Regions from separate parts of the Exiguobacterium sp. TDN 0502 genome, predicted to be linked through region 1. Evidence: predicted binding sites of a transcription regulator. Region 1 holds the regulator's gene; each other region holds the start of a gene.

Region 1 (5,084 bases):
GTCCGAGGACAGAACGGACTTCCTGTTCGCGCATCAGTGGCCATTCGTTCCAAATCTCATCGATGACACGATTCCGGTCATTGAGCTCTGCCTGCTCTTGATCGTAATAGCCGATCGAGACGCCGGTTCCGAAGCGGAAATCACCGAACAGGGGACGAAGACGTCCGACGAGAACTTTTAGGAGCGTTGACTTCCCGATTCCGTTTGGTCCGACGAGGGCGAGGGATTCGCCGCGTTGCAGGCGGAACGTAATGTCTTTTGAGACGGCCTCTTCGTAACCGATCGCCAGCTGGTTGACTTGCAGGACGTCGTTCCCGCTTTGTTTTTCAATCGGGAAGGACAGGACCGTACTGCGTTCATCGCCATCTGGTCGATCGAGCCGCTCGACCTTCTCGAGCCGCTTCCGGACACTTTGGGCACGTTTTGTCGTCGTCGCCCGGGCGATGTTGCGTTGAATGAAGTCCTGCATCTTCGCGATTTCTTCTTGCTGCTGTTCGAACTGTTTCATTTCCTGGTCATATAACGCTGCCTTTTGCTCCAGATACTTCGTATAGTTCCCGGTGAACTTACGACAGATGTTACGCGAGAGCTCGTAGACGACATTGACGACCTGATCGAGGAAATACCGGTCATGCGAGACGATCAGGACGGCACCGCGGTAGCCGCTGAGATAACTCTCGAGCCAGGCGAGCGTATCGATATCCAGGTGATTGGTCGGCTCATCGAGAATGAGGAGTTCAGGTGCTTGCAGGAGCATCTTCGCTAAGGCGAGACGTGTCCGTTGACCACCGGATAACGTCTGGATCCGGCGCGAATAATCATCCGGATAAAAGCGCATCCCGTGCAGGACGGAGCGGATATTCGCTTCAAACTGATAACCACCGGCTTCTGAGAAGTCATGTTGCGCTTGATCGTATGTCTTCAGGAGACGATCGTAAGCGACCGGATCGTTCAAGATATGCTCCATGCCCATCTCGATCTCCATCCGGCGCAGTGTCCGTTCTTGCTCCTGCAGATGTTCAAAGACGGTCAGCATCTCGTTCCAGATCGTCTCATTCGATTCGAGACCACTGTCTTGCGCGAGATAACCGATTTTGACGTCTTTGCCTTTCATGATGTCACCGGAGTCGTGACTGAGTTCACCGGCAATGATTTTAAGCAAGGTTGATTTACCGGCACCGTTTCGACCGACGAGTGCGATCCGGTCGCGTTCTTGTACTTCGAGTTTGATATTTTCTAAAATCGGCTCGACGCCGAATGATTTCGAGAGTTGGTTGACTTGTAAGAGTATCATTTCCATCCATCCTTCCACCCTTTAGTCTATCACGAACAAAAGCACGCGGTCCTGCGGAATATATTATTTGTGACTCTATGTGAAGTGGTTTACAATCAAGGAGAGTAGAAAGCTTTTTGCAAAGATTTGGGTGCCACGATGGATGTGGCCGAAGGGGGAACTGCAGGATGAATGGACCAGACACAAAAATTCCACAAGCGACAGCAAAACGGTTGCCGCTATATTATCGTTTCATCCAAAGTTTATACAATTCAGGTAAGCTCCGCGTCTCTTCTGCTGAGTTAAGTGAAGCGGTGAAGGTTGATTCAGCAACGATTCGTCGCGATTTTTCCTACTTTGGGGCACTGGGAAAAAAGGGCTATGGATACAACGTCCAACACCTTTTGACGTTTTTCCGGAAAACCTTGAATCAAGATGAGGTGACGAATGTCGCCTTAATCGGGGTCGGTCATCTCGGAACAGCGTTTGCAAATTATAACTTTTTAAAGAATAATAGTACTCGGATAGTCGTTGCGTTTGATGCGGACGAAGAGAAGGTCGGAACAACGACGCATGACGTTCCAATCTATCATGTTTCGGACATGAAAGAGCAAATCGAAGCGAACCAGGTCGATGTCGCCATCTTGACGGTTCCGTCCCAGTTCGCACAGTCAGTAGCGGATGAGTTAGTCGAGTATGGTGTGACAGGCATCCTGAACTTTACGCCTGCACGATTGAACGTGCCGGCAAGTGTCCGGGTCCATCACATCGATTTATCGATCGAGTTGCAGTCGTTAGTTTATTTCATGAAGCATTATTCGCAATCAGCTGAAGGAGTGAAATCATAATGGAAAACCTTATCCCGCTCACACTAGGTATCGGACCTGCGAGCATCGGATTAATCGCAGTCGTCGCGTTGATCATCTTCGGACCGAAGAAGTTACCGGAGTTCGGTCGTGCTGCCGGTCAGACATTGAAAGAGTTCAAGAATGCCACAAACGGCATCATGGACGATGATAAAAAGGACGAACCGAAAGAGAAGTGATTGAATCATGGCGGTTGATCAAGAACAAAGCATGACGTCGCACCTCGACGAACTGCGAAAGCGGATCGTCTGGTCGCTCCTCATCGTCGTCGTCCTGTTCGCTGTCGCGTTTCCGCTCGTCCGACCGCTCGTCCGTTTCCTGCAAGCGGATTTAAAAGAGCTTGGTATCGGCTTGAATGCTTTCAACGTCGCAGATCCTTTAATGTTATATTTAAACCTCGCGTTCATCATTGCGCTGATCTTAGCGTCTCCGTTTTGGATGTACCAACTCTGGGCGTTTGTCCGTCCGGGACTGTATGATAAGGAACAAAAAGCAACATTGACGTATATTCCGGTCATCTTCTTTCTGTTTTTGTCCGGAGTAGCCTTCTCGTATTTCTGGTTGCTACCGTTTCTGCTTGAAGTCTCGACGGATCTCGGGAAGGAACTTGGCATCGAACAAGTCATCGGGGTCGAAAACTATTTTAGTTTCTTGATCCGGTTGACGATGCCGTTCGGTTTATTGTTCCAGCTGCCGGTCGTGACGATGTTCTTAACACGTCTTGGTCTTGTGACGCCACATCTCATGCGGAAAAATCGGAAGTATGCCTACTTCGCATTGTTCGTCGTTGCGGCATTGATTGCCCCGCCGGACGTGACGTCGCATTTGATGATCTCGGTGCCGTTATTCGTTTTGTATGAAATCAGCATCCTGATTTCTGCGCGAACGTATAAAAAGGTCTTGATCCTTGAACAACAGGCAGAGCTTGAACGACAGGCGGATATCATGCGTGAATTGAATAAATGAATCGTGAATTCCTTCCAAATCGTGGAAGGAATTCTTTTTTCGTGAAAGCGTTATTTTTATATTGATAAAGTAGTTAGTGATGCGTATACTAAAGATAATTCATGGGGGCTTAGCTCAGCTGGGAGAGCGTTTGGCTGGCAGCCAAAAGGTCGTCGGTTCGATCCCGATAGTCTCCACCATCTTCATACATCCAACCCTTCGAGCAATCGAAGGGTTTTTGTTTGTTTCCAGTTAAATTCCTCATAATATAATATGGTATGAAAAAGAAATAAATTAAAAAAACAGACAAAACTAAATTGTTTATTCCCATTAAATTCATTAAACTAAAAATACAGAATTTTCGTTTAACTGTTTTACCATCATTTTATTATGGTTTTTTAGAAAAGGAGAAACGAAAGCATGAAGAAGAAGATTGCGCTTATGGCGGCCGTCCTGATGACGTCCTCCAATTTAGTCAGTGCCCAAGGTGCACTGTCGTCGCAAGACAAAGCGAGCGGGCAAAAGCCGCAAGCACTCTCACTGAAGAAGTCAGGGCAGGAAAAAGTCTACAAGCAGTCGGATAAAGTCCGTGTCGTCATCGAGATGGATCAGAAGCCGGCAATCCAGATCGCACAGGCGCAAAACAAGCGGTATAGCACATTGAGCAATACCGAAAAGGAATCGATCAAGGATCGTCTCGTCAGCGTTCAAAAAGCGGTTAAATCAGCGATCGCTAAAAAAGCGATTCCCGTTACCTATAAAGAAAGCTTCACGACCGTCATTAACGGATTCAGTGGTGAAGTGAAGTTCGGTGATATTGAAAGCATCAAACGACTTGCCGGCGTAAAGGATGTACATATTGCGCATGAATACGCGCGTCCAGAAGTGGCGAAAGCTGCAAAACCAGATATGTTGTACAGCAAGGATCTCGTCCATGCTAAGGAAACATGGCAGGATTACGGATTCAAAGGGGAAGGAACTGTCGTCGCCGTCATCGATACGGGAATTGATCCGTCGCATAAGGACATGGTTTTAAGTCCAGAGACGAAGATTGATTTAACAGCGTCAAAAGTCGAAAGTGCTAAAGAAACAAAAGGCTTAAAAGGAAAGTACTTCACGGAAAAAGTACCGTACGGCTATAACTACGCCGACCACGATAGCGAAATCCGTGATTTAGGTGCGGGCGCGTCGATGCACGGGATGCACGTCGCGGGTACGGTCGGCGCAAACGGGGATGAAGCGAATGGCGGCATCAAAGGAGTTGCACCGGAAACACAACTGCTTGCGATGAAGGTCTTTGGTAATGATCCAGGGATGCCATCGACATTCAGTGATATCTATATTAAAGCAATCGATGACGCGATCGCTCTCGGCGCGGATGTCATCAATATGAGTCTCGGTTCGACGTCATCATTCGTCAATGCAGATGATCCGGAACAACGCGCAATCGTCAATGCGATGAACAACGGGATCTTATGTGCGATTTCTGCCGGTAACTCGGCATTCGCCGGTCATGGTGCCGGTAACCCGTACACAGCAAACCCGGATATCGGTGTCGTCGGTGCACCAGGATTAACGAGTCAGGCACTCCAAGTCGCATCGCTCGAAAATACAAAATTGACGCTTGAAGGCATGGCGCTGACGATCGACGGGCAGGATGCCGGTTATTTGGCCTACCAAAAACAGGATTCACCGAATCCGATTGCTGTCTTTGATAAAGAGCCGAAGGAAGTCGTATATGTCGGTGACGGTCAAGAAGCGAACTACGCTGGTAAAGACGTCAAAGGGAAAGTCGTCTTCGTCGTACGTAACGGTAACTTCAACTACAGCATGATCCAAGCAGAAGCGGAAAAACAAGGGGCAGCAGGTGTCATCATTCGTGGTAAAGTCGATCACGGCGATTACGTCAGCATGGCCCTCAACAATCCGACAATTCCGATGGTGACGCTCAGTCTCGCGGACGGGAACGATCTTGAAGCAAAAGCAAAAGAGGGCAAGGC
Region 2 (5,084 bases), on a different contig from region 1:
AACCCGCGAATTTCACTGAAATAGAGACTGCCAAGCGTTGCAATCGTTGAGATGATGAACATAAAATGATAGCGTGTCATATGTATCGTCCTTTCTAACATGTTAAACTAATGCCATCTTATATCATGAGGAGTCGAATCTCACATTGCAAGTGTCAGAAATGGAAATGTTGATCACCCTATCGGAAGAATTGAACATGAGAAGAGCAGCGGAACGACTATTCGTCTCACAACCTGCGCTTAGTCAACGTCTCGTTGCGATTGAGAGACGTTGGGGAACAAAACTGTTCATCCGTTCATCGCGCGGCTTAAGCATCACCCCGCAAGGAGAAAAAGTGATCGGTCTCGCAAAAGAGATGAATCGAAAAGAACTTGAACTAAAAAGTGAATTGACGGCAGAAGAAGGTGCTGTCTACGGAACGCTTCGGATTGCCGTTGCCTCCATCATGGGTCAGTACTGGCTGCCGCGTGTCTTGAAACGATTCGTCGAACGTTACCCGCATGTTCGCGTTCAGCTCGTGACAGGATGGTCGAGTGAAATGATGCGTCATATGTTGGAAGAGCATTTTCATATCGGTATCATTCGCGGGAATCCGGATTGGAAAGGTGTCAAAGAGCGCCTGTTCTCCGATCCGCTCTATCTTGTCGATAGTGAGCTGACGTCAATCGAGCAGTTGCGGGTGACGGATCGACCGTTCATCCAGTTCAAGAGTGATTCGACCTATTACCAAGAAATTTTAGAATGGTGGCAAGATCGGTTTGCAAGTCCACCATCCCGGACACTTGTCGTCGATCAAATCGAGACATGCAAACAGATGGCGTTACATGGAATCGGTTTTGCTATCCTGCCCGAATCGACGATCCAACATTCGAATGAAGTCATGCAACTTCCGTTGAAAACCTCATCCGGAAAAGTGCTGAAGCGAGATACGTGGATCTTATCTACGGAATCGATGCTTGAATTAAAACAAGTCCAAGCGTTTTGGGACATCGTAAAAGAAGAAGGAGGAAGTCAGTCAGATGGAATACGCCATTGAAATGCGGCGCGCGCTTCATAAAATACCAGAACCGGGGTTCAAGGAATTTAAGACGCAAGCTTTTATATTGGAACAAATTCGTGCCTATCCACCAGACCGTGTCACGTATGATACATTCGAAACAGGTGTCTTTGTCCGGGTGAAAGGATTGACGGGAAACCGGACGATCGGTTACCGAGCGGACATTGATGGATTGCCGATCGAAGAAGCAACAGGACTGCCGTTTTGCTCGGAACATCCAGGCTTCATGCACGCCTGTGGTCACGATATGCATACGTCGATTGCGCTAGGCTTGATGCAACGGATCGTCGAACTCCCGGTCATGGATGATGTCGTCTTTTTATTCCAACCAGCGGAAGAAGGTCCGGGCGGGGCGGAGCCGATGATCAAAAGTCCGTTGTTCGAAAAATATCGTCCAAGTGAGATGTATGGTCTACACGTGGCACCAGAATATCCAGTCGGTACGATTGCGAGTCGCCCGGGTGTCCTGTTTGCAAGTGCTCGGGAAGTCCATATCACGATTTATGGACAAAGCGGTCATGCAGCATTTCCTCACTTGACGATTGATACGGTCGTCGCGCAAGCCGCTCTCATCATGCAATTACAGACGATTGTCAGCCGTTCGATCAATCCGATGAACTGCAGTGTCATTACGATCGGTAGAGTGGATGCAGGTATTCGTGAGAACGTCATTGCCGGAAAAGCAGTCCTTGACGGTACGATGCGTGCACTAAATGGAGAAGATATGGAGAAATTAGAGCGTCGTGTCCGTGAAATCATTCGGGGAATCGAAGCATCGTTCGGGGTCAAGATTGATCTTCAATTCGGAAATCGATACTACGAGGTCGTCAACGACCAGCATATCGTCGATAAATTTTCATCGTTCGTTAAAATGAATGCGAACTACATCGAATGTGATGCAGCGATGACCGGTGAAGATTTCGGTTTCATGCTTAAAGAAATTCCCGGCATGATGTTTTGGCTCGGTGTCGATAATCCGACATCAGGTCTGCATCAACCAACGTTGAACCCAGATGAAGCAGCGATCCCATTCGTCATCGATTTACTCGACCACTACTTCCGGGAATATGTTTAAAAAGTTTTATAGAATAATAAAGGAATTACAGCTTTCCCTTTCGAATTCAAGAACGGGAAAGCTTTTTATATATGTAGGAATAAGAGTTTTCGAACATTTTGTGAAGAAAATCACGTGCATATGTGAACAATTTGTTACATCAAACATTATAAACAGACACAAAGGGTTATGTTCTCTATGATACGGTTATAGACCATATAGAGAAGTATGTTTTAGGAAGAGGGGGCTATATACATGTTCAATGATCCCGTAGTGCTCAGTCGATTGTTGACAGGGCTCACACTAGCGTTTCACATTATATTCGCGACGATTGGCGTCGGGGTACCGCTCATGGTACTGGCAGCTGAATTCATCGGTCTGAAACGAAAAGATCCGGATTATATTTTATTAGCAAGACGGTGGACGCGTGGATATGTCGTCACCGTAGCAGTCGGTGTCGTAACAGGGACAGCAATCGGGCTGCAACTATCATTACTTTGGCCGTCACTCATGCAGGTAGCTGGCCAAACGATTGCCTTACCGCTATTCATGGAGACATTTGCATTCTTCTTTGAAGCGATTTTCCTTGGGATCTACCTGTACACATGGGACCGTTTCAAAAACCCATGGTTGCACTGGTTGATCGGAATTCCGGTCGTCATTGGTGCGACAGCATCAGCGTTCTTCATCACGACGGTCAACTCATTCATGAACTCACCTGAAGGATTTAAGATCGTCAATGGTACATTGACGCAAATCGAACCGTTAAAAGCAATGTTCAACACTGCTACACCGACGAAAGCGACACACGTCATCGTCTCGGCATACTTGACAGTTGCCTTTATCTTAGCGGCGATTGCAGCGTTCCATCTGCTTCGGAAAAAAACGATTTCAGCAGCAGAAACGGCGTATCACAAAAAGGCACTTCGTCTAACTGTCATGGCTGGTCTGATTTTCGCGTTCTCGACAGCACTTGTCGGTGACTTCTCAGGGAAATATTTAGCGAAATACCAGCCGGAAAAACTAGCAGCTGCGGAATGGCATTTTGATACGACCAGTGAAGCCGAACTGATTTTCGGTGGTATTCTGGATCAACAAGAAGACGGTAGTTATGAAATCAAGGGTGCCGTCAAAATTCCATATGCACTCTCGATTCTTGCAGGGGGAGCACCGAACACGGAAGTCATTGGTCTAAACGAGTTTGCAAAAGAAGATCAGGCACCATTGATCGTCCACTACTTCTTCGATATCATGGTATCGATCGGGATGTATCTGGCAGCTATCTCCGCCTTGTTCATCCTAGCGTTCCGCTTGAAAAAACTGAATCCCTATAACAAGTGGATTTTACGAGGGGTATTCATCGGTGGTCCGCTAGCGATGATTTCGATCGAAGCCGGATGGATGTATGCTGAAATCGGTCGTCAACCTTGGACGCTTTATGGCATCATGCGAACAGCGGATGCGGCGACGACGTCAACAGCCGTTGGTCCGATGCTGATTCTATTCAGTGCGCTGTATCTGGTGCTCGGAACGATTTGTACGGTTGTCTTGTTACGGATGTTCAAGAAAAACCCTGTCGGTAAAGAACTTCAAGAACTTGCTGAGAACCACCACGCGCGTGGTGAAGCAATGTTCGTCGATGATAACAAGTAAGGAGGGAACGATTTGGACGTTCAAACACTAGGGATTACGGTCCTTTGGACTTTCCTGTACGGATATCTCATCGTTGCCTCAATTGACTTCGGTGCTGGATTTTATGCTTTCTATTCGAAATACACGAAGCGAGACCATTTAACGAATCGCTTGATTCTTCGTTACCTCTCTCCTGTCTGGGAGGTAACGAACGTCTTCTTCGTCTTCTTCTTCGTCGGACTTGTCGGGTTCTTCCCGGATACGGCTTATTATTTTGGTACGGCTTTACTCGTACCGGCCTCCATCGTACTCGTATTGATTGCGATTCGTGGTAGTTTTTATGCCTTTGCCAATTATGGCTCTAATAACAGTATGTTCTATACATTCCTATACGGTGCAACGGGTCTTTTGATTCCGGCAGCGATGTCGACGACGTTGACGATCAGTCAAGGTGGTTTCATCCGGAAAACGAATGAAACGGTCGAATTTCTAGGTACAAAACTGTTTTCGAATTTCTATTCGTGGACAGTCGTAGCGCTCGCAATCGTATCCGTTTTGTACATCAGTGCCATGTTTTTACTGTTTTATGCAGATAAAGCGAAGGATGAAGGTGCAACTCCTTTGATTCGTAAATGGGCCCTTTTCTGGAGCGGACCGACGATTCTTGTCTGTGCACTTGTCTTCTTCGGTTTGAAAAATCAAGCCGCATGGCATTATGAAAACATCCTGAACGGAAACTGGTGGTGGTTTGCTGCAAGTTTCATTTTCTTCCTCATCGCTGTGACACTTGTCTACATGAAGAAGAATTATGGGATTGCCTTCGTTGCGGTCATGCTACAGTATGGAGTGGCATGGTTCGGTTACGGTTATACGCACTTACCGTATATCTTGTATCCATATATCGATATCAACAAAGCGGTCGTTAACGAAACGATGGCTTCCGCACTCGTCGTCGTCTTCATCTTCGGGCTCTTACTCTTGATTCCGGCGTTGTACTTGATTTTACGACTCTTCTTGTTCGATAACGATTATGTACGTGGGAGATCCTCAAAATAATGGATGAATAAACGCCTCTGCGAATCGCAGGGGCGTTTATAGTAATTTTAAAATGAATCGGGTACACTACTAAGGAAGAGCGATTGTGAAGGAGAGTTGTGAAAATGAATGGAGAGTTTGCAGTAATTGGACTAGGGCGTTTTGGTGGCTCTATCGTCCGAGAACTATCAAAAAATGGTTACGATGTCTTAGCGATTGATTCAGACGAAGAGCGAGTCAATGAATTCATGGGAATTGCGACGCACTCGGTCATTGCAGATACGACAGATGAAAATGTCTTGAAAA
Region 3 (5,084 bases), on a different contig from region 1:
GCTGTCGCTGCCTCTTGGTACATCTTTTTCAAGGCTGCATTCATTTCCGCTTCCGAAACCGTCGTTGGAAATGGAATTACTTTTCGATCGTTCTTCATTTCGATCGCCCTTTCCGGTGAGGAGTAGCCGGTCGTTTAATCGTCTGAGGAGCTGTGAATTCACGCTTTGGAATCACTTCCCCACGGTAGATTTCCATTGGTTCCATCTCGACACCCATTTGCTTCGCAAGTGTTTTTAAGTGCTTTAAATCCTGATCCGTGACAAGAGCAAGTACCATCCCGTTTGCGTTCCCGCGCCCTGTCCGTCCTGAACGGTGAACAAAGTCGTCAAGCGACTCCGGCAAATCGTAATGAACGACGTGCGTGACCGCTTCGATATCAAGTCCACGTGCCGCAAGACCTGTCGTGACGAGTAAAGGGAACTCCCCTTTTTTATAAGAACGCAATGTCTCCATCCGCTCCCGTTTGCCTTTTTCAGCATCTAGAATCCGGTACTTCAGAGAAAATTTACTCAATTCACCATTCAACGGTCCGAGGAAGGAACGATTGTTGATGAATGTCAGTACTTTTGATCCTTGCATGTTCGCGAGACGACGGAGTAATTCAGGTTTTTGACGACGTGATGTCTCTAGGTATCCGAATGTCACCTGATTGTTGACGACTCGCTCGACACGGACCGTTTCCGGCTCGTTCGCAAGCGTCCGTCCCCATTCTGCCGTCCGCTCCGGTAATGTTGCCGATACGAAAGCGAGTTGGCGATCGCGTAGTGCACTGTTTGCGATTCGTGTTGCCGATTCACTCATCCCACTTTCATAGATTTGATCCGCTTCATCTAAGACGATCAATTTCACCTTGTGCATCTTCAGCTTCTTCGAATCGATCAACTCGACAAGGCGTCCCGGTGTTCCGACGATGATTTGTGGTTTTTTCTTCAACCGCTCATACTGTCGCTTTAATTCAACCCCACCGATGAATGCGCCTGATTTGATGCCGCTTCCTTGCGCAAACAATTGAATGACTTGGTGAATTTGCATGACGAGTTCCCGTGTTGGCGCCGTGATGACGACTTGCACATGCGGTTCTTCTACTTCAATCTTTTCTAAAGCCGGAATGACATAGGCGAGCGTCTTTCCTGTTCCTGTCGGCGCTTCAGCCAGGACATCTTTTCCTTCGCGCAACAACGGAATCGCTTGTTCTTGAACAGGCATCAAGTCCTTGAAGCGAGCCCGTTCCCATGCTTCCTGTAAAAATGGTTTTGTAAAATTCATAACGATTTCTCCTACTCTCTTAATTCCATCATGCCGTTACGTATTCGACATGATCTCCTGATGCATCACGGTAACCCCGTAACGTCTGTGTATATTCATTTCCTGCATCGAGCAATCGAATGTGGAACCGGATTTCTGCTTCACCAGCTTCTTCTTCTAGAATCTCGAATCCTTGGATGACACGATCCTGTAACTCAGCAGCGAGTGCCGGATACTCGGCAAGACTTGCATACGTCGCTTTTACGTCAATCGGACGGCGAACAAGCGCAATCCAATACGATTCATCATAGCCGATAAAGTCTTCATAATCAAAGTCATCTTCAAACCGAATCCAAAATCCGTCACTTTCGAATTCCGTGATCATGCCGGTTCGTGTCGAACCGTCCGATCCGATTTTTAGCGAGACCCAGTCTCCCGACTGATAGTCTCCTTGTTGTGTTAATGACACATACTCCATTTGGCACACCTCCACGTTCTATATTCCCTTTTTCATTGTCAACGATACGTCCTAAAAACACAAGATACCGTCGCGTGACATTCCTCACAGTTTCGACTGTTCTAGTCAATCTTTTTCAAATCAACTCATACAGTTTCTAAAAAACCTTGAATTAGCAACACCAAACTGTTTTTTTGAACAATTCTCATATGAATACAGAAATAAAGAAAGCTCGTCATATCAACGTTTGTTCACTTGTTAAAACATTCACATGAACGTAAAGGGAATGCACCCCTCCTTTTGTTACACTATTCACATAAGGAACTGATGATTAGCTCAATATTAAAGGAGTGGTATCCATGTTATTAGAAAAAACAAGTGCCTGGACAAGCTTTACGCCCGGTGAATGGGTAAAAGCGATCGATGTCGCGGATTTCATCCGACTCAATCGCACGGAATATACAGGAGATGATCACTTTTTAGTTGGTCCGACGCAGGCAACAGAACAGCTTTGGCAACAAATTCTACAGCTGACGAATGAGGAACGACAACGTGGTGGAGTTTACGCCGTTGATGCCAATACACCTTCAACGATCCTCTCGCATGGTGCAGGGTATCTGAATCGCTCACTTGAAAAAATCGTCGGTTTACAGACGGATGAACCGTTCAAGCGTTCCATTCATCCGAACGGCGGAATTCGGATGGTGAATGATGCCTTAGCTGCATATGGTTTTGAAGCAGATGAGACGGTCACGAAAACCTTCAGCGAGTACCGGAAAACACATAACCAAGGCGTTTTTGATGCCTATACTCCGGAAATGCGCGCAGCGCGTAAAGCCGGTATCATCACAGGTTTACCAGACGCCTACGGACGCGGTCGGATCATCGGTGACTATCGTCGCGTTGCGTTGTACGGCACAGCACGTTTGATTGAGGATCGGAAGCGTGACTTAAAGGCGCGTGGCGGATTCTTATCCGAATCAATGATCCGTGACCGCGAAGAAATGAACGAACAATTGCGTGCACTGACGGAACTGACGGAACTCGGAACACGCTACGGTTTTGACCTGTCCCGTCCGGCGGAAACCGCCCAGGAAGCATTCCAGTGGGTCTACCTTGCTTATCTCGCTGCCATCAAGGAACAAAACGGGGCAGCCATGTCACTCGGCCGCGTCTCGACGTTCCTCGATATTTATGTCGAACGTGATTTTGCGACCGGTCGCTTGACGGAAGAGACAGCACAAGAACTCGTCGATCATTTCGTCATGAAGCTTCGGATCGTCAAATTCTTACGGACACCGGACTATAATGATTTGTTCTCAGGTGACCCGACGTGGGTAACGGAATCAATCGGTGGAATGAGTGAAGATGGGCGATCAAACGTCACGAAAAGTTCATTCCGCTTCTTACACACGCTCTCGACACTCGGTCCGGCACCGGAACCGAATCTAACCGTTCTCTGGTCTACTCAGCTTCCACGCGGATTCAAGGAATTTTGCGCGAAGATGTCGATCGTTTCAAGCTCGATTCAATATGAAAACGATGATTTGATGTTGCCGGTCTACGGGGATGATTACGGTATCGCTTGTTGTGTCTCCGCGATGAAGATCGGGAAACAGATGCAGTTCTTCGGTGCACGGGCAAACCTGGCAAAAGCATTACTCTATACGATCAATGGCGGAATGGACGAGAAGCTCAAAATCCAAGTCGCCCCCGCAAGTCCATTGATGCTCGATGACATACTCGATTACGAGACCGTCATGGCAGCTTATGATCGTCAACTCGATTGGCTCGCAGAACTGTACGTCAACACACTGAATGTCATCCACTTTATGCATGATAAATACAGTTACGAACGGATTGAGATGGCCTTACACGATCCGGAAATCTTACGGACGATGGCATGCGGTATCGCTGGTTTATCAGTCGTTGCTGATAGTCTATCCGCCATCCGTTACGCGACAGTCCGTCCAATCCGGGATGCGGATGGGATTGCAGTTGATTTCAAGATCGAAGGCGAGTTTCCGAAGTTCGGGAATAACGATGAACGGGTCGACCAGATGGCGGTTGATCTCGTGACACTGTTCATGGAGAAAATCCGTAAACACCCAACGTATCGCAATGCGCTCCCGACACAGTCTGTCCTGACGATCACTTCAAACGTCGTTTACGGTAAAAAGACAGGGAATACGCCGGATGGACGCCGTGCCGGTGAACCGTTCGCTCCGGGGGCTAACCCGATGCATGGACGCGATACTCGTGGTGCTGTCGCCGCTCTGACGTCTGTCGGAAAACTGCCGTACGAACATGCACTCGATGGTATTTCGTACACGTTCTCGATTGTTCCAAAAGCACTTGGTAAGGATGAAGCCACACGTATTCGCAATACGGTCGGTTTACTTGACGGATACATGGGCGGTACGACTTCAAAAGGACATCACCTGAACGTTAACGTCTTTGACCGTGAGACGTTACTTGATGCCATGGAACATCCGGAACAGTATCCACAGTTAACGATCCGAGTATCCGGTTATGCCGTCAACTTCATTAAACTGACACGTGAACAACAGATCGATGTCATCAATCGCACGTTCCACGGTTCTCTTTAAAATGATGTGTAGTATGTGAAAGGAAGTGAGCAAGATGACCTATGGTATGATCCATTCCGTTGAATCATGTGGAACAGTCGATGGTCCTGGCATTCGATTCATCGTCTTTACGCAAGGATGTCCACTACGGTGTCAATACTGTCATAACGTCGATACATGGGAGTTCGGTTGTGGACGGCGTGTCTCTGCAGACGAAGTCGTAAAAGAAGCGATCAGCTATCGCTCCTTTTTCGAGGCAACGGGTGGCGGAATCACCTTCTCTGGAGGTGAACCGCTCGCGCAGCCAGAGTTCCTGGAGGCTGCTTTAACAGAAGCAAAACGGCATGGACTGCATACGGTCATCGATACCGCGGGATCCGTCGTCCCGAAAAACATCGACGCGATTCTCGATGCGACGGATCTGGTACTGCTCGATATCAAACATATCGACGATGCCGCTTGTCGCGTCTTGACTGGACGGAGTAACGCCAATACACTCGCCTTCGCAAAACGCCTAGCCGAACGAAACATTCCCGTCTGGATTCGCCATGTCCTTGTACCAGGCATTACGATGTCAGAACATTACCTGCGTCAAACTGGCGAGTTCATCCGGACACTCGGAAACGTCGAGCGTGTCGAAGTACTTCCGTATCATCAACTCGGAGTCTACAAGTGGGAAAACCTTGGTCTTGCCTATCCGTTAACTGATGTCCTTCCCCCTTCACCAGAAGAAACGGACGCTGCGCAAACCTTACTTGAATCGTACTTGTGTTAACGTTTCCATTTTGTTACA
Region 4 (5,084 bases), on a different contig from region 1:
CCGTGATATGAAAGTGTCCAGTGACCCATAACGTATTATGGACGATGATATTCAGTTGATGCGATGCGTTGATGACGCCGCCGGCACCTGCCGGAATGAAGAACAACATTCCGATGAACGGTGCAAGAAAACGGACGTCCCGGTATGGCATCTTCTTCACCCAACCAAATACTCCCGTTGCACCCTTCCGGCGACCTGCTAACTCAAATGTCGCAAACATCGAGAAGGCTGTCATCAAGGATGGGATGATGACGAGAAACGTTAGTACGACTTGGACATATTTCCAAAATGCTGAAATACCCGGCTCAAGCAACTGATGGTGAAAACCAACTGGAAACGAAAAGAGTAAGAACAGTAAGAAAGACATCCGTGCTAACGCGTCAGAAAAAATCTTCCCGCCGACGATTTTCGGAATGACCGTGTACCAGACGATATATGCCGGTAACAACCAAAAATAAACGAGCGGATGACCAAAGTACCAAAATAGCGTCCGTGATAGTTCGATCCCGACCTTATCCGTCCAGCCGAGAGATAACGGCAGCAATTGGAAGAGAATCGTCGCAGCCACTCCAAGTGTCGCAACGACCCATAACAGGGCAGTCATGATACTCATATATGCTTGCAGCGGCGGATGGACCCCCGGATGCTCCCGCTTGTAATCGGCATACATCCGGAACATAGCACCCGAAGCGATCCACGTTCCGACGACGAAGATGACAAGTCCGATATAAAAGACCGGATGTGCCTTGAGTGGTGCATAGAATGTATAGAGGACGGAAGCTTCCCCTGCAAGTACCATCCACGTGACGAGGACGACACCAAGGATCATGAACCAGAATCCGACCCACCCGAGACGCCGAGGAAAGTCTTCGAAACGCCCGAATGATTGTCCTAAAAATGAGAACAGTAATCCAAAGATAAATAATGTCGTAAAGACGATTGCAAGCATCAATCCGTGTGCAGTGAGAAGCTCATAGTAGCCAACTCCAGCAATTTCTGGAATGACACCTGTACGAACCATCGTTTGTAGTAGTCCACATAAACCACCAATCAATAAGGCAACGAGTGAAAAACTGACATGTGCGAAAGCGAGCTTCGCTTCCTTGATACCGATGACGGTAGCAGGCAGACCACGCTCCATCTCGAACTGTCTTAATTTTTTTGAAATGGCATTCATCTTATTCCACCACCTTGATTTTTGTAGACATCATGTGATGACCTGTTCCGCAATACTCATTACAAACGACCAGGTACTCTCCTGCTTCCTTGAATGTGTACTCGATCGAATTGATATGTCCCGGAACGACCATCATGTTGACGTTCGTTTTGACGATCTCAAACCCATGGACGACATCCTTCGACGTGACGAGGAAGTCAACCGTCGCCCCTTTTGGAATCACCATGTCCTTCGGTGTGAACTGGAAGGCCTGTGAAACGATGATCGCTTCATAGCGGTCGTCATCGATTTTTTTCAGTCCTGGTTTGTCGAACGGTTTCGTTTGATCGACTTTCGTCGGATCAATCAATGTTGCATCGGATGGCGGTTGATTCCCAGAAGCAAAAGCGGATACGCCGATGATGGTTAAAAAGACCCCAAGCATCGCTGCCCCGAAGATCAGCCAGATTTTTTCTAGACGATGAATATGCATCGTGACTCCTCCTTACCGTGATAAGAATAATAGAAAGATTGAGCTCCACATCCCAATGATGACACCCGCTACAATCAGGACGGCAACGAATGTTCCTCTAAGGTTCGATTCTGATTTTTGGCCCATGGTGATCACTCCTCTCCTGCTTTGAACTTGTCTTTATTGTAAGAATTCAGCAAGTTTGGAAACTGTGATATATATCACTTTAAATGTGAAGAATACGCACTTTTCTTTCTAAAAACACACAGAAAGTTCACATCTGAACAAGTGAAGAAACGGCTACTCATACGCAAAAAAATCCAAACCTGAGACAGAAAAATTCTGCTTCACGTTTGGATTGTTCGTATACCATCTATTAAATTCGACAAACACCTGCTGGGCATCCTTCACAATGACAGAGATCTCGCAAGTATTGGATATCGTGAATGATGATTTCTTTTGCCGTCATCGAAATAACACCGTCTTTTTTCCACTGGGAGAACATGCGGTTGACGGTTTCACGCGGTGCCCCGATCAATTGACCGAACTCCCCGTCGGATGGACGTTTTGCAAGACGATAACTTTCTCCCGTTTGTTCCCCTTCCATCGCGACGAGACGAAGTAATGTCGAAGCTAACGCACCCGGTTTTCCGAACAATAGCAAGTCACGCAATTTGGTCTCCGTCTGTTTCCGCATTAAGGCTTGCCACCGCATGATTTCAAGTGCAAAAGTACCGTCCTTTTTCATGAGCTCCTCTAACTGTGCTTTTGATAAGAAGCCGATGACGCTGTCTTCCATCGTCTCGATGCTATAGGAACTCGGGAATGCCTCTCCGACATCGAATTCCCCGAATAAATCGCCTTTGAAATATAAGAACATGAGTAATGGACTGCCTTTTTTCGTCAACTTCGATAGTTTGACGCCTCCTTGTTTCACATAAAACAACTTATCATTCATTTCCCCTTCCCAACACACGATGGAATCCTTTTTGAACGTCGTTTCCGTCATGAAGCTCTCCAGTACCGTTCTGGTCTCAGGCGATAAGACGAACGTATTGGCTTCAGTCGTTCCGCAAGTCAGCATATCCATTTCTCCTTTCGTATCATTCTACTTTCAGTATAGAACATCACAGTTCAAAAGAATTGATTTTCAAAAGATCGTCAAACTTTGTTCAACTTTTCACATATAAAATTTATAAAAATCCTGACACTTTCGAATGATTACACTCTAATCGCGTCAGGCATTTACATCATCGATTGAGATCATAATAGTAGCGTAGGATACGATCCACTGCCCGTCCCGGTGTTTGATCATACCAGTCGGCTTGAAATTCCTTCATCTTCTGTCGACTTTCATCTAATACCGTATCCGACATGATCCACTCCATCAATTGCTCCATCCGTTCTGTCTGTCGGACAGGTAACGGTTTCGGATACTGATCGATCAGTCCAGGCAACTGACGATACGTATCGATATCCGGTGTATATAAGAACGTCGGAATCTCGAGAAGGCAGCTCTCAAAAGGAATCGATGAATAATCGGTCACCACTACATCCGTGATCAGCAAATAGTCATTGATGGAATACGTATCATCCACAAGATGGACGTGTTCCGAACGGTATGTCGACAGTGTTCGCATCGTTGGATGCAACTTGATGAGGACCGTCCATCCGTTTCGGGCGAGCTGTCCGAATTGCTGAATCGCCTGATTTTCCGCTCCCTTGTACTCACGATACGTCGGAGCATATAACAATACACGCCTGTCAGCCTGTACGTAACGGTCTTTTAATTCATTCGTGCGTCGTGTCCGTTGGTCCACATCAAACCAATAGTCCGTTCGCGGTATACCGAGTGGTTTGAAATGAGACCGTTTCAAATCATGCGGTGCCATGAACTGCGTCGCACATCGCATGCCCGGAACGATGAAATCACCGTACTCTTGATAGACTCGACGAAAACGATCCCGTGTCCGTTCTGATACAAAAAGACTTTTGGTCGAAGTCAACCCAAACTGTTTAAGCGTTCCCGCCGCGTGCCAAAGCTGGATACGTCGTGTTCCTTGCCGTGTTTTCGCCACGCTGAATTCCGCGACATAATTGTCGACGAAGACTGTTCGAGACGTCGCTAGCAGATAAGCAAGCCGAATGAAGCGTAAACGGCGGAAACGAAGCATCCGATGCGGTTTCCATGTTCCCGGATGCTTCATGAAAGCATGATCATAGACCAGATACCGCTTTTCGGCCGGTAAGCATCGCGCCAATTGATCATTGACAGGTTTGACGTTATCACCGTAAGTCACCCAAAACAACGTGACCGATCGAAGCGGTAGCCATCGAAAGACGCCATAACATATACGAAATAATAAAAGGTACGTCCACACGATTCCTTCTCTAATCACTTTCCATCCTGCCCTTCCACGAAGAAAGACCGCACGTTTGCCGTGTGGTCTTTTTTCACTCACTTCGAAGCTAATTCCGTTTTAATCTGGCTCGTTGAGATACCTTCTGTCCGACTGAGGTACACGACTTCACAATGATCCTTCAGGAAGTCGAACTCCCCTTTCCAGTCATCCCCCATCACAAAGAGATCTACGTCATGCTTCTGAACGTCTTCTACTTTTTGATCCCAACTGTTTTCCGGAATGACTTCATCGACATACCGGATTGCTTCAAGAATCAACTTTCGATTTTCAAAATTATGGTAGGACTGTTTATGTTTTAAACGGTTGAATTCATCAGTCGAAATCGCGACGATTAAATAATCGCCCATCTCTTTTGCCCGTTTTAAAATATTAATGTGACCCCAGTGCAACAAATCAAACGTACCATACGTAATAACCTTCTTCATGTTTCTGTTCTCCCTTTTATCCATAAATTCGTTTGACGATCATATCCATCGCCCGCTCGGAAGCCTGACCGTCATCCCACTCGCAATACGTCTCGCGAAACGACCGGAATGCTGACGCGTAACGTCCGCTTGAGCTATCCAAACGCTCTAGTTCGTCAAATAACGCACCTTCACTAGACAGTAGAGGACCCGGTGCCTCTTGTTCGAAGTCGAAATAAAAGCCGCGTAATTGATCCCGGTAGTGTTCTAAATCGTACGCATAGAACAAAATCGGACGCGATAGGTGTGCGAAGTCGAACATGACGGACGAATAATCCGTGATCAAAGCAGTCGATGCAATATACAGTTCCGCGATGTCCGGGTAGTCCGATGCGTTTCGAACGGATCGATACGCCGAGACATCCAGTCGACTCCCGACTAAGTAATGCATCCGGACAAGCAGAACGTATTCATCCCCAAATCGCTCTTCAAACTGATCCAGCGAAAAAGGCAGCTCAAATGAATATTTCCCTTGACCTTCGAAAGCATTATCGCGCCACGTCGGTGCATAGAGCAAGACTTTTTTAGTAGGTGCGATGTCATAGTGACGGTAAACATCTTCTTTGATT

Evidence for each region. The regulator Rex, encoded in region 1, represses fermentation and respiration genes when NADH is low (regulators of the CRP and FNR family bind a similar motif). The targets are predictions, from matches to a motif close to TTGTGAAATATTTCACAA.
Region 2: ACRPK8_RS04575 (cytochrome ubiquinol oxidase subunit I) is a predicted target of Rex. The motif match lies at 2,231-2,248, and genes of this name have one in related genera.
Region 3: pflB (formate C-acetyltransferase) is a predicted target of Rex. The motif match lies at 1,959-1,976, and genes of this name have one in related genera.
Region 4: ACRPK8_RS08315 (cytochrome c oxidase subunit 2A) is a predicted target of Rex. The motif match lies at 1,838-1,855, and genes of this name have one in related genera.

What each region holds. Positions count from the first base shown of each region.
Region 1 covers NZ_JBOZGJ010000009.1:115,227-120,310, reverse strand. The annotation lists gene ACRPK8_RS11030 (ATP-binding cassette domain-containing protein) at 1-1,294, opposite strand, end outside; gene ACRPK8_RS11025 (redox-sensing transcriptional repressor Rex) at 1,462-2,121, shown strand; gene ACRPK8_RS11020 (twin-arginine translocase TatA/TatE family subunit) at 2,121-2,318, shown strand; gene tatC (twin-arginine translocase subunit TatC) at 2,326-3,105, shown strand; tRNA gene ACRPK8_RS11010 (tRNA-Ala) at 3,209-3,284, shown strand; gene ACRPK8_RS11005 (S8 family serine peptidase) at 3,505-5,084, shown strand, end outside.
Region 2 covers NZ_JBOZGJ010000002.1:268,979-274,062, reverse strand. The annotation lists gene ACRPK8_RS04590 (disulfide bond formation protein B) at 1-80, opposite strand, end outside; gene ACRPK8_RS04585 (LysR family transcriptional regulator) at 146-1,036, shown strand; gene ACRPK8_RS04580 (N-acetyldiaminopimelate deacetylase) at 1,020-2,132, shown strand; gene ACRPK8_RS04575 (cytochrome ubiquinol oxidase subunit I) at 2,367-3,764, shown strand; gene ACRPK8_RS04570 (cytochrome d ubiquinol oxidase subunit II) at 3,777-4,799, shown strand; gene ACRPK8_RS04565 (potassium channel family protein) at 4,904-5,084, shown strand, end outside.
Region 3 covers NZ_JBOZGJ010000006.1:53,431-58,514, forward strand. The annotation lists gene ACRPK8_RS08240 (hypothetical protein) at 1-98, opposite strand, end outside; gene ACRPK8_RS08245 (DEAD/DEAH box helicase) at 95-1,267, opposite strand; gene ACRPK8_RS08250 (hypothetical protein) at 1,296-1,724, opposite strand; gene pflB (formate C-acetyltransferase) at 2,063-4,312, shown strand; gene pflA (pyruvate formate-lyase-activating protein) at 4,347-5,066, shown strand.
Region 4 covers NZ_JBOZGJ010000006.1:65,953-71,036, forward strand. The annotation lists gene ACRPK8_RS08305 (b(o/a)3-type cytochrome-c oxidase subunit 1) at 1-1,177, opposite strand, end outside; gene ACRPK8_RS08310 (cytochrome c oxidase subunit II) at 1,179-1,649, opposite strand; gene ACRPK8_RS08315 (cytochrome c oxidase subunit 2A) at 1,662-1,775, opposite strand; gene ACRPK8_RS08320 (Crp/Fnr family transcriptional regulator) at 2,005-2,712, opposite strand; gene ACRPK8_RS08325 (CDP-glycerol glycerophosphotransferase family protein) at 2,879-4,009, opposite strand; gene tagD (glycerol-3-phosphate cytidylyltransferase) at 4,087-4,476, opposite strand; gene ACRPK8_RS08335 (CDP-glycerol glycerophosphotransferase family protein) at 4,493-5,084, opposite strand, start outside.